3 regions of the Streptomyces sp. XD-27 genome follow, and region 3 is predicted to be linked to each of the others. Evidence: riboswitches for the same ligand, from Rfam matches in the RefSeq annotation. Region 3 holds a riboswitch; each other region holds the start of a gene.
The links. Region 3 has a riboswitch for cobalamin ahead of Q3Y56_RS06940 (hypothetical protein). Riboswitches for the same ligand answer to the same signal wherever they lie in the genome.
Positions count from the first base shown of each region.

Region 1 (3,214 bases), 520 kb from region 3:
GCGCACGTACCAGGTCCGTACCGCCGAAGTCGCGCGGGTCGCCGCCGACCGAGCGGGTGGCCAGGATCAGCTTGGCCAGCGCGCCCGGGTCGTCCTTGGCCCACGCGACCGCGCCGCTGTCCTTGCCCTGGAGCCAGGCGAGCGGCTTGGCGGCCGCGGCCCGATGCTCGCCCGCCGCGAGCGCGAGCACCGCGTCGGCGGTGCTGCCGAGGTCGGGCTTCGGGTCCTGGCCGGGCAGGGCGGCCATCAGGTGCTGGCCGTTCCCGGCCAGCTTGGCGACCAGGTACGCGTCCGCCGCGTCGGCGGCGTCCTCCGCCGCGGCCGCGCCCTTGGCCTTCGTGTCGCTCTTGTCGGCGCCCGCTCCGCACTCCAGCGGCTCGACCGCCTCGTCGTCGTCCCTGCCGACCGGCTCGAACACGAAGCCCTGGCCGGTGGCGCCGAGCGCGGCGGCGACGGTGGCCACGTCGTTCGGGGCCAGGTCGCCCTTACCGGGCTGGTACGCGAACGCCCCGCGCTCGTCCTTCTTCGCGTCGCAGCCCAGCCGCAGCGCGAGCAGCGCGTCGTACGGCGTCTTGCCGCCCTTCGCGGAGGCGATCTTCGCCGGGTCCTGCCCGGCGGCGGCGAGCGCGCCGACGGCCACGGCCGTGGAGTTGGCGTCGCTGTCGCCGCCGGGGTTCATCCCCCAGCCGCCGTCCTCGTTCTGGTTCTTCTTCAGCCAGCCGACGCCCTTCTCGACGGCCGCGCCGTGCCCGCCGACCGCGGCGAGCGCCTGCACGGCGGCCGCGGTGGCGTTGCTGTCGACGTTCTTCGCCGTGCACGGGGTGGCGGTCTCGTGCCGGAACGGCACAAAGCCGCCGTCCGCGCACTGCTGCCCGGCCAGCCACTTCACACCCGACTCCGCCGGGGTGACGCCGACCGCGTCCTGGGCGAGCAGCGCCAGGGACTGCCGCCACACGCCGTCGTACGTGGGGTCCTTGGTCCCGTACAGCCCCTGCGGCAGCGCGGACTGCTTCGGCTTCGGGGAGGGGGCGTCGTCGGCGAACGCCGCCGGGGCGGCGGCCGCGCCGAGGACGACGGAGACGGCCAGGGCCGCGGCGCTGCGGCGTACGTTCATGGACGGTGCCTCTCGGTGTGTGTTCGCGGTGTTCTGCACGCAGCTGAGACACGGCCGTCCACCCGTGCGCGGCACGCGCACGGTGGCACCGGGCTCAGCTCCGTAGACCTCGACGGTGCCGCGCACCGGTCGCGTCGGCGACCGGTGCGCGGGAGCCTTCGGTGTGGCCGACGGGTGCTCCGGCTCATACGGTCGGCCAGCCGTACCGGCGGGCGCGGGCCGTACTCACGGTTGCGGGTCAGCGCCGGAATCGCACCGGCTTTCCCCGATCGGTCACGCATGAAGTTGTGCACGCCCACCTTAACCGGCGCCTTACCGGGAGGTCGGAGGACCACCCGGCGCCGGGCGGGACTCACGCGGGACTCACACCGCCTGGTACGCGACCGGGTCGGTGCCCGGCACCGCCGCCGCCCGCCCCCGCTTCACCAGGTGCCGCAGATGCGCCTCCGCCTCCGCGACCGCGATGTTCCGCGAGCCGTACGGGATGTCCGCCCACGGGCGGTTCCAGCGCATGCGCTCGGCGAGCCGCCAGGGCGTGCGCGGGGTCGCCAGCAGGTCCCGTACGCCGGCCAGGCGGTCGGCGTGGTGGTCGAGCAGTTCGCCGACGCGGCGGTCGGCGCCGGTGAACGCGTGCTGATGGGCCGGGAGCACCTCGGCCGGGCCGAGCCGGCCCACGCGGCCGAGGGAGTCGAGGTAGTCGCCGAGCGGGTCGGCCTCCCCGCGGGTCCGTCGTCGTCCGGGTCCTCGTAGAGGCCGATGTGCGGGGAGATGCCCGGGAGCAGGTGGTCGCCGGAGAACAGCCGGCCGTTGCCGGGCGCGCCCGCCGGATGCTCCTCCTCCAGGTGCAGGCAGACGTGGCCCGGGGTGTGGCCCGGTGTCCATACGGCCCGCAGCCTGCGGCCGGGCAGGTCGAGGAGGGCGCCGGGGGCGATGTGCCGGTCGGGCAGCGCGGCGGCGAGGCCGGGCAGGTCGCCGGCGCGTCCCGCGGCGCGGGCGGCGCGCAGCGGGGCGAGGTGGTCCGCGGGCGCCCCGGCGGCGGCGAGCCGGTCGGTGAGGTAGTCGAGCCACCGGCCGGGCGCCGCGGCGCTGGTGCGGCGCACCACGGCCGCGTCGGCGGCGTGCATGGCCAGCCACGCGCCGGACGCTTCGCGCACCCGGCCGGAGAGCCCGTGGTGGTCGGGGTGGTGGTGGGTGAGGACGACGCCGTGGATGTCCGACACGGCGGTGCCGCAGGCGGTCAGGCCGGTGGTGAGTGCGTCCCAGGCCGTCGGATCGTCCCAGCCGGTGTCGATCAGGACCGGGCCGCGATCGGTGTCCAGGACGTGGACGAGGGTGTGGCCGAGCGGGTTGCCGGGGATCGGGACCGGGATGCTCCACACGCCGCCGCCGTGCGAGGTCACCGGAGCGGTCGCCTCATCGGTCACGTCAACCCCCTGTCGCCGCACGGCCGTTGCCCACTATAGCGAGAACTGGTATCAGTTTCTGACGTAGCGTCAGTTATTTGTCCGGAGCCGGGCGGCGGCCGAATCCCTGGAGGTTCCCACCATGACGGACCCCGCGAACGGCCGTGTCGAGTACGGCCACCTGGTCATCGGCGGCGCCCCGGCCGAACCCGCGGGCCGCGGCACCATCGAGGTCGTCTCACCGCACACGGAGGCGGTCATCGGCCGCGTACCGCACGCCACCCGCGAGGACGTGGACCGGGCGGTCGCCACCGCGCGCGCCGCCTTCGACGCCGGCCCCTGGCCGCGTAGCGACCCCAAGGAGCGGATCGCGGTCGTCACCCGGATCAAGGACGCGCTCGCCGCCCGGCACGAGGAGGTCGCCCGGACCGTCACCGCCCAGAACGGCAGCCCGTACTCCTGGAGCGTCCTCGGCCAGGCGCTCGGCGCGGTGATGGTGTGGGAGGCGGCCCTCGCGGTCGCCCGCGACACCGGCTACGAGGAGCGGCGCACCGGCATCCTGGGGCCGCTGCTGGTGCGGCGCGCCCCGGTCGGGGTGGTGGCGGCCGTCGTGCCGTGGAACGCCCCGCAGTTCGTGGCCGCGGCCAAGCTCGCGCCCGCGCTGCTGGCCGGCTGCCCGGTGATCCTCAAGCCCTCC
Region 1 is NZ_CP130713.1:2,154,088-2,157,301, reverse strand. It holds gene Q3Y56_RS09350 (prenyltransferase/squalene oxidase repeat-containing protein) at 1-1,114, opposite strand, end outside; cobalamin riboswitch at 1,266-1,403, opposite strand; partial or broken gene Q3Y56_RS09345 (MBL fold metallo-hydrolase) at 1,478-2,538, opposite strand; gene Q3Y56_RS09340 (aldehyde dehydrogenase) at 2,660-3,214, shown strand, end outside.
Region 1: it holds a riboswitch for cobalamin, as region 3 does, so the genes downstream of both, Q3Y56_RS09350 (prenyltransferase/squalene oxidase repeat-containing protein) here and Q3Y56_RS06940 (hypothetical protein) in region 3, are expected to answer to the same signal.

Region 2 (3,214 bases), 5.6 Mb from region 3:
ACCAGGACGTCGATCCCGGCCTTCTCCTGGAAGGACAGGACGTCGCGGATCTCGTCCCTGATGCGCTCCTCGTAGGCGGCGGTGTCGATGCGGCCGGCGCGCAGGTCGGCGCGGGCGGCGCGCAGCTCGGTGGTCTGCGGGAAGGACCCGATGGTGGTCGTGGGCAGCAGGGGCAGCCGGAGGTGGGCGCGCTGGGCGGCCGCCCGTTCGGCGTACGGCTGCGAGCGGCGGCCGTCGGCGTCGGTGACCGCCGCGGCGCGCCTGCGCACCGCCGGGTCGCGGGTGAGCGCGGAGCCGGCGCGGGACGCCAGGCTGGCGCGGTTGGCGGCGAGTTCGGCGGCGATGGTGTCGGTGCCGCGTGCCAGGCCGCGGGCGAGGGTGACGATCTCGGTGGTCTTCTGGCGGGCGAAGGCGAGCCAGCGGGCGACCTGCGGATCGAGGTCGCGTTCGGCGCCGGTGTCCAGCGGGACGTGCAGCAGGGAGCAGGAGGCGGACACGTCGACCCGGTCGGCGAGGCCGAGGAGCGTGCCGAGGGTGGACAGGGACTTCTCGAAGTCGTTGAGCCAGATGTTGCGGCCGTTGACGACGCCGGCGACCAGGCGCTTGCCGGGCAGCCCGCCGACGGCGGCGAGGTCGTCGAGGTGGGCGGCGGCGGACTCGGTGAAGTCGAGCGCCAGTCCGTCGACGGGCGCCTTGGCCAGCACGGGCAGGGCCTCGCCGAGCCGGTCGAAGTAGGAGGCGACGAGCAGCTTCGGGCGGTCGGCGAGACCTCCCAGATCCCGGTAGGCGCGGGCGGCGGCGTTCAGTTCGGCCGGGGTGCGGTCCTGGGCCAGGGCGGGTTCGTCGAGCTGCACCCACTCGGCGCCGGCGGCGCGCAGGTCGGCGAGGACCTCGGCGTACACGGGAAGCAGCCGGTCGAGCAGCGTCAGGGGACGAAGTCCGCCGCGACGCCGGGCGCCGGCTTGGCCAGCAGGAGGTAGGTGACGGGGCCGACCAGGACCGGGCGGGCGGCCGCCCCGAGCGCGAGGGCCTCCTTCAGCTCGGCGACCTGCTTGGCGGAGTCGGCGGTGAAGACGGTGTCGGGGCCGAGTTCGGGCACCAGGTAGTGGTAGTTGGTGTCGAACCACTTGGTCATCTCCAGCGGCGCCGCGTCCTGGGTGCCGCGCGCCATCGCGAAGTACCCGTCCAGGGCGTCCGCCGCGACGGCGGCGCGGTGCCGGGCGGGGATGGCGCCGACCATGACGCTGGTGTCCAGAACGTGGTCGTAGTACGAGAAGTCACCGGTCGGCACCTCGTCGATGCCGGCGTCGACCAGCTGCCGCCAGTTCGCCCGGCGCAGGCCGGCGGCGCACTCCCGGAGGGCATCGGCGTCGACGCGGCCCTTCCAGTAGCCCTCGATGGCCTTCTTCAGTTCCCGGTTCGGGCCCTGGCGGGGGTAGCCGTACACGGTGGCCCGTGCTGCCGCGGCTGCGGACTTCGCTGTCACAGAACTCTCCTTCGCGAGCATCTCTCGTCACAGATCCCGGAACGGGGCGAGGGGCGCGAAGGGACGGCGAGTCGAGGCGGGCCGCACCACCATCTGCGTGTGCGTCCGCCTGCTGTACTCCCCCGGACGTCGTCCGGGGCACCGCCGACCCGCCCTCGAGGTCACCGAGATCTCCGCGCGCGATCGGTCGCGCGCGGGCAACGGGCAGGTCTTCGGACTCGCGGGCACGTCCGCCCGTGAAGGGCGGACACCTACTGGCCGTCGCTTCCCGGACCCGGTCGGGTCCAGTGCGTATGACGGCGGTCGTTCCCACTCACCGCTGCGGGGCAGTCCCGGATTCCCACCGGGTTCCCTCTTACGACGCGCCTGCCTGGCGGACAGGGCGAACCAGCTGCGTCCGCCAGCCTATCGGTCACCGGTCGTACGTGTGGAACCCCCGGCCCGTCTTCCGTCCGAGCAGCCCCGCCTCGACCATGCGCTGGAGCAGCGGCGGCGGGGCGTAGAGGGGCTCTTTGAACTCCTCGTACAGCGACTCGGCGATGGCGGCGACCGTGTCCAGGCCGATCAGGTCGGCCAGCTTCAGCGGTCCCATCGGGTGGGCGCAGCCCAGTTCCATGCCCGCGTCCACGTCGGCGGCGGTGGCGAAGCCGGACTCGGCCATCCGGACCGCCGCGAGGAGGTAGGGGATGAGCAGCGCGTTGACGACGAATCCGGACCGGTCCTGGGAGCGGATCGCGGTCTTGCCGAGCGTCGCGGTGGCGAAGTCCTCGGCCGTGCGGACCGTTTCGGCGCTCGTGTGCAGCGAGGTGACGACCTCCAGCAGCGGCATGACGGGCGCCGGGTTGAAGAAGTGCAGGCCCAGCACGCGGTCGGCGCGCCGCGTCGCCATGCCGAGGCGCATCACGGGGATGGCGGAGGTGTTCGTGGCCAGGACCGCCGCCGGATCCTCGACGATCTTGTCGAGGGCGGCGAAGATCCCGGTCTTCACGTCCGGGTCCTCCACGACGGCCTCGACGACGAGCTGCCGGTCGGCGAGGTCGTCGAGACTGCCGGTGAAGACGAGCCGGGCAAGGGCGTCCTCGGCGTGGACGCGGTCCAGTTTGCCGCGCTGGACTGCGCGTTCGAGGGATGCGGCCACGCGTTCCCGGGCGGCGCGGGCCGCCGTGGCGTCCGCCTCGCAGACCACCGTGTCGAGCCCGGCGCGGGCGCAGACCTCCGCGATGCCGGCCCCCATCTGGCCGCCGCCGACGACGCCGACCCGCTGGATGGGTGCGCTCATGACCTGGTCGGGCTTGCTCATGGCCGCACCGCCGGGCGGTGGACGAGGTGGCGGGCGTAGGCGTCGGGGGTGAAGAACGCCGGAAGGTCCTTCGCCAGAGCCGTGCGTTCGAAGATACCGCGGGCCTCCGCGGCGCGTGCGTCCGGTTGTTCCCGCTCCAGGGCCGCGCTCTCGGCGTCGAGCAGGCGCAGCACGGTGGCGCGGTCGGCGGCGCCGTGGCGCAGCCACTGCCAGACCTGGCAGCGGGCGATCTCGGCGGTCGCGGCGTCCTCCATCAGCCCGTTGAGGGCGACGGCGCCGCTGCCGCGCAGCCAGGCGTCGAAGTAGCGCAGCGCGACGGCGATGTCGGCGCGGATGCCGTCCGGTGTCGGCGGGCCGCTGGTACGGCGGACGGCGAGCAGGTCGGCGGCGGTCACGTCCACGTCGTCGCGGGTGCGTGTCAGCTGGTG
Region 2 is NZ_CP130713.1:7,195,534-7,198,747, reverse strand. It holds partial or broken gene metE (5-methyltetrahydropteroyltriglutamate--homocysteine S-methyltransferase) at 1-1,486, opposite strand, end outside; cobalamin riboswitch at 1,693-1,844, opposite strand; gene Q3Y56_RS31525 (3-hydroxybutyryl-CoA dehydrogenase) at 1,899-2,765, opposite strand; gene aceB (malate synthase A) at 2,783-3,214, opposite strand, start outside.
Region 2: it holds a riboswitch for cobalamin, as region 3 does, so the genes downstream of both, metE (5-methyltetrahydropteroyltriglutamate--homocysteine S-methyltransferase) here and Q3Y56_RS06940 (hypothetical protein) in region 3, are expected to answer to the same signal.

Region 3 (3,214 bases):
CATGTTCTGCGCCTTGAACGGCGCCACGGACACGCCCTTGCGGGACAGCCACCGGCAGATGCCCGCCGTCACCACGCTCTTGCCCGCGTCCGAGGTCGTCCCCGCGACCAGCAGGCCACCGCCGAGGCGGCTTCGGCCGCCGCTCATAGGGTCCCCCTTCCCGCGGCCGCCGGCCGCGCTGTGTGCGGGGCGCCGCCCGCGGTAGACCATGCCCGGCGCGGCATCGCGGCACGCGGCCCGGACGCGTACTGCGTGAGCGCGGCGTTCGCCTGCGCGGCGCGCGTACAAGAGGCGTACGGCGCGTGCGAGGCGTACGGCGCGCCCCACTGCGCGGGGCGCCTGGGTCGGACGGCGCGAGCGCGCGGAGCGCGCCGCGCCCCGTTGCGGGCGGACCATGAGGCCGCCCGCGCCCGCGCATACGCGTTGGCCGACGGGGCGGCGTACGGCCTGCTCCCGGCGCCTGTGCGGGGCTCGGGACGGCACCGCGCCGCATCGCCGGGGCCGCTCGGGCCGCGTCCTTCCCGGCGGCCGCTCGCCGCCACCTGCCGTGGCCGGGCGACCGCTCCTCGCGGTCGCCGCGTCCGTCGGGAGAGGCACGCCCCGCCGGACGCCTGCCCGACGCGGGCGCCGGTGCTCTGGCGCGCGTCCTGGTGCGCGTGGCCGCTCATCCGGCGGCCCCCGGTCCAGCCGCCTTCGGCCGTACCGTTCGTCGGCCGCCGTCCGAGAGGGCCGACCGCAGGGCGCAGACCGCCAGCCGTCCCGCGACGGACGTGGCCAGCGCCAGCGCTCCCACCCGGCGCGACAGTCGGGCCGCGCGCGCGATGTCGGGGACCTCCACCGGCCGCCCGTGGGCGTTCAGTACGGGCCGGTGCTCCACCCGGCCGCCGTAGGCGAGGGTGCCACCGAGCCGCACCCCCAGCGCGCCCGCGAAGGACGCCTCCACGGGGCCCGCGTTGGGGCTCGGGTGCGTGCCGCCGTCCGCGCGCCACACGCGCCGCGCGCCGCGCGGGTCCGGCCCGGCGACGGTGGCCAGCGCCGCGGTGAGCCGGGCGCCCGGCCACCCGGCGACGTCGTCCAGCCGGGCCGACGCCCAGCCGAACCGCCGGTGGCGCGGCGACTTGTGGCCCACCATGGCGTCCAGGGTGTTGACGGCGCGGAAGCCCACCAGCCCCGGTACGCCGCCGATCGCCCCCCACACCAGGGCGCCGACGACCGCGTCGGAGGTGTTCTCGGCCACCGACTCCACAACCGCGCGCGCGATCTGCTGCCCGTCCAGCGCCTGCGGGTCGCGCCCGCACAGGTGCGGCAGCCGCGCCCGGGCGGCGGCCAGGTCGCCGGCGGCGAGCGCGTCACCGATGGCGAGGGCCTCGCGGCGCAGCGACGTGCCGCCCAGCACGGACCAGGTGGCGGCGGCGGTCAGCGCGATGTCGGCGGCCCGGGACAGGGACCGTGCGGCGGGGGAGGAGGAAGGGCCGGGGGTGGCGGTGCGCCCCGGTCCGGTGGCGGTGCGGGCCGGTCCGGCGGCGGGCAGCCGTACGGTACGGGTCAGCAACGCGGCACCGGCGGCCGCCCCGCCCGCGCACAGCAGCGTGTGGAGCGCCCCGTAGCCCCGGTGGTCGTGCCAGAGCCGCCGCTCGACGGCGGCGGCGGCCCGTCCGAAGGCGGCCACGGGATGGCCGCGGCGCGGATCGCCGAAGGCCAGGTCGCACGCGAAGCCGAGGGCGGCGCCGCTCGCGAAGGACACGGCGTGGTCGGCGCGCATCGCCTCAGCCCGCCGTCACGCCTCGGTGGGCCGCTCGGCAGGAGGCGGCGCCGGATACCAGGGGCGTGAGGACCGCGGCGGAGAGAGTCCCGGTCGGGAGGTCCGCGGTCGTGAACGCCGTGGCCGGGAGCGCCGAGGTCGGGAAGCCCGAGGCCGAGAAGGCCGCGGTCGGCGGAGCCGCGCAGGCGGGCGGCGGCATGACGGTGCCGGGCATGGCGTTGTGTCCTCACTCAGGGTCCGCGCCCTGGCTCGACGTAACCGGCGGTGAGAGTCTCCTGGCTCCCGGATCGGCGCTTCCCCCGGCCTTCCGGCCCGCGTGACGCGGACCGCGCGTGGCGGTCCCGTAACGACGAGCCGTGACCTGTGGCCTGTGACCTCGGCTCACGGTGGGGGAGCGCTCCCCGGTGACAGTGGCGGGACCGCGCCGGACTCGCACCGGCTTCCTCTCCTGCCGCCGTTTGGCCTCGGCAGTCCACCATGCTGCGGGAACGGCCGTCAACTCACTCTTGACCTGGGCATCTCGCCCGCGGCCCGGCATGCGGGTGTGCCCCGGGACGGGTGTCCCGGGGCACGAGGGGCTGCGGCGCGGGTGGCCGTCAGCCGTTGACGATGAGGTTGATGCCGTAGGCGACGACCGCCGCGCACACCGCGTAGCAGGCGTACCCGAGGGTGCGTGCGACGGCGGACGTGCCGGCGGAGCCGGAGGTCGCGGCCACCGCGCCCTCCGGCTGCCCTTCGCGCTGCGGCGTGCGGGAGGTGCCGACGATGCCGAGGGTGAAGACCCCGACCATCGCCACGGTCACCACGAGGCTGACGCCGAAGACCTGGCCGAGAGCCGCCCAGTCGATGTTCATGGAAGCTTCCTTACCTTGCCGAGGGGCGTCAGGCCGTCGCCTGCGCGGCGGGGGCGGGAGAGACCGGCTCGGCGGGTGCCGGGGCCTCGGACGGCTGGTCCGCGGCGGCCGGGGCCACCGGCCCGGCCGGCGGCGGGGCGACCGCCTGGAGCGCGGTGGTGACGACGCCCGCGGGCTCGGCCGCGTCCACACCGGTGTCGTTGACGTTGGTGTGGTCCACCGGCTTGCGGCGCGAGGCCACCCAGATCGCGGCGCAGGCGGCGCCCGCCAGGATCGCGACGGCGGTGACGCCCCAGTCGCCCTGCTTCGCCAGCAGTGCGGCCGCGGCACCGACCAGACCGGCGGCCGGCAGGGTCAGCACCCAGGCGGCGGCCATCCGGCCCGCGGTCGACCAGCGCACCACACCGCCCTTGCGGCCGAGCCCCGCGCCCATCACGGCGCCGGAGCAGACCTGGGTGGTGGAGAGCGCGAACCCGATGTGGGAGGAGGCCAGGATGGTCACCGCGGCGCCGGACTGGGCGGCGAAGCCCTGCGGCGGCTGGATGTCCGTGATGCCCTTGCCCATCGTGCGGATGATCCGCCAGCCGCCCAGGTACGT
Region 3 is NZ_CP130713.1:1,632,741-1,635,954, reverse strand. It holds gene Q3Y56_RS06950 (cobyric acid synthase) at 1-147, opposite strand, end outside; gene Q3Y56_RS06945 (cobalamin biosynthesis protein) at 665-1,762, opposite strand; gene Q3Y56_RS06940 (hypothetical protein) at 1,767-1,976, opposite strand; cobalamin riboswitch at 2,031-2,209, opposite strand; gene Q3Y56_RS06935 (hypothetical protein) at 2,359-2,616, opposite strand; gene Q3Y56_RS06930 (inorganic phosphate transporter) at 2,645-3,214, opposite strand, start outside.